2 regions of the Evansella sp. AB-rgal1 genome follow, and region 2 is predicted to be linked to the other one. Evidence: riboswitches for the same ligand, from Rfam matches in the RefSeq annotation. Region 2 holds a riboswitch; the other holds the start of a gene.

Region 1 (2,406 bases), on a different contig from region 2:
AGTCGATGTACTCATCGTCCATATGCATTGGGGAACCGAGTATATTCGTGAACCTAATCAAAATCAGAGAGATTTGGCACAGTTTTTAGCTGAACTAGAAGTTGATATTGTCTTTGGTCATCATCCTCATGTGCTACAACCAATTGATGTGATAAAAAATGAGGAAACAGGACATGAAACTACGGTCTTTTATTCGTTGGGTAATTTCTTTTCAGGGCAATATTTTGAGTTCACTGATATAGGTGGCGTTGCTACAGTGGAGGTAACAAAAGAAACCGTGGGTAATGAATCCACCGTTACTATCACTACTCCACAAATCGAGCCTACTGTAGTGATTCTTGATGATATTTATCGAGTGAAGCCTATGGAAGCTACAGATGGGTCTCCTATCACAGGTACAACGTTTGAGGATGTGTTGGAGCATACGATGATTTATATGGGAGAGTAAAACATAATACATGGAGGCTGGGACATAAAAATGGAGTAAAGACAACTATGTATACTACGTACAACTCATTTTGGAAGGTGTTGCTCCGAAGAAATCTAATTCCTGTGAAACGAAGCAAACAGAGTGTGCCGATAAACGAGTTGGTATTGATATAGGGGCATCCATCGTAAACTAAGTAGATTAGAACCCCACTCCTTTAGGTGTGAGAGTATCAGATGTTCTAATCGAGGTAGTAACTCCAGCGAGGATAGACTTGGTCAACAGGAGTATTGTGTTGTCTTGTAAGACCTAGATCATGATGAATAGGGGTGTGACTATATACCTATAATAAGCCAAGTGTGCGTTACTAAAGTAGCTAATACAAATACAATAATGTATCATTTTTGACTTGAAAGGGCGTAATTTTTTAAAAAATATGGGCATTTATGTTTGTTTTTTCTCTTTTTGTTCAAAAGCAAAAAATAGGCTGTTATAACTAGTAATTATGTAATAAATTGAAAAAATCTATAGTTATGTGAAAAAAGTACCAACTAATGTAACGAGAGGGCATAGTTATATTTGTTACTTTCTTAAAGATTGTCAATTTTGTCGAAAAAACGTGTAAAAAAAATGAGTATAATGTTGGATTTTGTATTTCTTTGTTCTCATCTATCATTTAATTAAGAGTTCAGTCGGACAAAACGCTGATTCTCGATAAAGGCAAAGCTGGTGAAAACCAGTGACGCAAAGCTATAGGGGCTTCGGTGGAAACACAAAGCTAGCCAGTTACCGAAAGAACAGGGAGTAATTTCTTCTATATAATGAAAGCAGAGTTTATTTACTCAGCTTATTTATTCTGAAGAATTACGAGGAAGTACCCCCGCTTTCGGTAGAGGCGGGGGTATTTTTTATTGCTTGGAGGTGAAGCATTGAAATTAGTAAACCTGGGTAACGACAGGGTAATAGCCGCAAACGTTAACCAAGCGTATAGCTTTTTTAAGAGATTAAAAGGCTTAATGTTTACAAAAAAGCTTCCCATAGGTGATGGATTACACATTAAACCCTGCCCATCGGTTCACACCTACTTTATGAATTATGCAATCGATATTCTATACATTAATAAGGATAATCAGGTTGTAGCTATCGATGAAGCATTAGCACCAGGAAAAGTAGGTAAGCGGTACAAAGGTGCACACTCAGTTGTGGAGTTATCAGCCGGTACAGTCAAAAGGTCCGAGACAAAAGTCGGACAAAAAATGAAATTTATAAAATAAAAAGAGGAGCGTGTAAATTATGTTAGTAAACAAACTTAAAGCGTTAGTAGTAGAAGAAGAAGGACAAGGTATGGCGGAGTATGCTTTAGTATTAGGAGTTATAGCTGTTGGGGTTGTAGCTTTATTGTCGGGATTCGGAGAAACAATAAAAGGATTATTTGAAAGTATTATAGGAGAATTTGAGGCTGAAGTAGGGGAATAAACCTTAATTGTTCACTATTTAGAATTTTATAAATATGTAAATGGAATGAGACTGGGACATAACGAAAGTGTAACATTGAAAAGACGAACGATAGGTAACCTAGCGGAGGAAAGATACGAAGACTCCGGCGGGATCAAAAGGCAAGGGAGAGACCCCAAGCGTGCTTAAGCGCTCGGCGGCTCACCAGCTCACCAGCCGCCCGCGGAAAGCGCAGTATCTTTCTGCAGAGGATAGTATACCAAGCATCATTTCGTTCGGATTTCTCTTTGCTGAAAACACTTTTGTTCCAGCCTCATTTTTTCTACAAAAATTACTTCGATTTAGAAAGGAAGATAGCAAGATGTTATTACTGAATTTTTTACTAATTGCTGTCCTCACTGTATGTGTTATTACTGATTTAAAAAACAGGAAAATTTACAACAAAGTAATTTTTCCAGCACTTATTATTGCTCTCCTTCTTAACGCAATCTTCTATGGTTGGTCAGGAATATCCAGTAGTTTAC
Region 2 (2,406 bases):
GCGCTGTGATCATCGTTCAAATAGCAGCACAAACAAGCTATAGATCTGAAGTAGAAATACGAGAAACAAGCCAACGAAGTGTATTAAAAGATATTATTGATCACTTATCCACTACTTCCAAAGAAGTTCTCATTAGTGCAAATCATTTAGAACAAGGTTCAAAGGAATCAGCGGCAGCAACTGGAGAAATTTCTGAGGCTATTCAAACCATTGCACAAGGAGCATACGATCAATTACATCATGCAAAGTCAAGTCATCAAGCAATGGAAGAAGTATCGCAGGATATGATTAGTATATCTAAACAATCAAACGAAACAAAAGAGTCGTCGATGCATACCCTTGCCGTTGCTCAGACAGGACAAACCAGTATGAATAATACAGAAGATCAAATGGTAAGTATTTCAAAAGCCGTAGAACAAATGAATGATGTAATCAAACACCTTCAAGAACGATCTTCTGAAATTGAGCAAACTTTAGTGTATATGTCTGATATTGCAGAGCAGACAAATTTGCTAGCATTAAATGCAGCAATTGAAGCAGCACGTGCAGGAGAATCTGGAAGAGGATTCGCAATTGTTGCAGATGAAGTAAGGAAACTTGCCGATCAATCAAGTAAATACGCAAACCAAGTATCTCATATAATCAAGGATTTATTAGTGGATACGAAAGAAGCAGATGGAGTTATGCAAGAGACAAATAAACAAGTAGAATTAGGATTGGATCAAGTTTCAATGACAAGACAATTATTTGAAAAGATTGTACAAGATTCAAAAAAAGTGTATGAAGACGTAAACAACACCTATGAAAAATCACAATCAATTGTTGGTAAAGTAGATGCAGTAAAGCATTCTATCAATTCAATGACTACTGTATCTCAAGACTATCAAAAAAGTACCGAGAATATATCTGCTTCTTCAGAACAACAATTGGCTATGTTAGAAAACTTCAATGAAACTACTACCTCCCTTAAAAATATGATGGAAAGATTAGATCAGCTAGTTCAGGATATATCCAAAAAGGATTGAACCACAAAACTGTCATGTAAGGCCCCTTACATGACAGCTTATATTGTAATTTTATGTAGATGTATTATTGCCCATTTTTCGATCTCAATAAAAACATCCGAACGTCTCTAGGAGTAACCCCAAGTTTCCTAGCTTCTTCTAATAGCAAAACCCATTCCTTGTCTAGAACTAATGGCTTTTCTTTTACTTTTTCCATTCCCCATAGTCTCCCTTCAGCATTGTACCTTGCTAGGTAACTCGGCTATCATAGGCAATGCATTAGCCCTTAGACCCTAAGCTTTGCGCCTCTACTTTTCAATAGATTTGCCCTTATCTAGAAGGAGCCCTTCATGTACTCAAGATAAACACCAACGTCGAAACAACAAACCAAACCACAAAAAATTACGTAACTCTCTCCACCACCCTTCAATAAGCGTCCAACAAGTACCGACATTATACAAGACACATCTACATATACTATACGCACCAAAGGTTAAAACTGGGTAAAAAATTTAGAATTTACTAACAATTCATTGCACTTGTCGACATTAATATATATATTATCATTTTTTTATCGGTGTAGTAAACTTATACCCAAACCCTCTAACAGTGCGAATAAACTTTGGCTTGGTAGGATCTTTCTCTATTTTTCGGCGCAAATTACTTATATGTACCATCACAGTTTTTAAATCTCCTAAGCTATCTATTCCCCAGATTTGATTGTACAACTGCTCGGCACTAAAAACTTGATTGGGATTTTCCACTAGAAGTATCAGTAGCTGTAATTCCTTTTTATACAATGAAATTACTTTACCATCAACAATAACATCACAGCTGTCCAAGTTTATTTCTAAATGTTCGCATGTAAATATCTTTCCTTTTGGATTTGAAACATTTGGTGACCTTCGTAAATGAACCTTTATTCTCGCTTCTAACTCCGCAAGATCAAAAGGCTTTGTGATATAATCATCCGCACCAACTTCAAAACCTTTTATTTTATCACAAGCTTCTCTTTTGCAACTTAAGAAAAGGATTGGAACATTTGTAATATTTCTTATTTTCTTGCATAATTCATACCCTTCCATTCCGGGCAACAAAATATCTAATAAAATTATTTCGGGTAAGTTATCATTTACAATTGTCAAAGCTGAGTACCCATTCGCGGCAGTAAACACATCAAAGCCTTTTTTACGTAAGTAAAGGGATGTTAGTTCACGAATATCTGGGTCATCCTCCACAATTAATACTTTGACCACAACTTTTCCTCCTTACTTACAATCTAATTGTCTATAGAAAAAACGCTACTCCAAACATCTATTGTCCTAACCAAACCCCTAGTGGGAATTGTATTAATTACCATTTTAATATCTCTATTATGGGCTCATTTTGTGAATTATTCAAA

The links. Region 2 has a riboswitch for cyclic di-GMP ahead of ACERII_RS14670 (anti-repressor SinI family protein). Riboswitches for the same ligand answer to the same signal wherever they lie in the genome.
Region 1: another riboswitch for cyclic di-GMP. It lies ahead of ACERII_RS03215 (DUF192 domain-containing protein); the one in region 2 lies ahead of ACERII_RS14670 (anti-repressor SinI family protein).

What each region holds. Positions count from the first base shown of each region.
Region 1 is NZ_JBGUAU010000003.1:85,485-87,890, forward strand. Features, by position in the region: gene ACERII_RS03210 (CapA family protein) at 1-448, shown strand, start outside; cyclic di-GMP riboswitch class I at 1,137-1,221, shown strand; gene ACERII_RS03215 (DUF192 domain-containing protein) at 1,339-1,701, shown strand; gene ACERII_RS03220 (Flp family type IVb pilin) at 1,721-1,903, shown strand; gene ACERII_RS03225 (A24 family peptidase) at 2,244-2,406, shown strand, end outside.
Region 2 is NZ_JBGUAU010000016.1:54,346-56,751, reverse strand. Features, by position in the region: gene ACERII_RS14675 (methyl-accepting chemotaxis protein) at 1-1,025, shown strand, start outside; gene ACERII_RS14670 (anti-repressor SinI family protein) at 1,090-1,221, opposite strand; cyclic di-GMP riboswitch class I at 1,254-1,343, opposite strand; gene ACERII_RS14665 (response regulator transcription factor) at 1,568-2,260, opposite strand.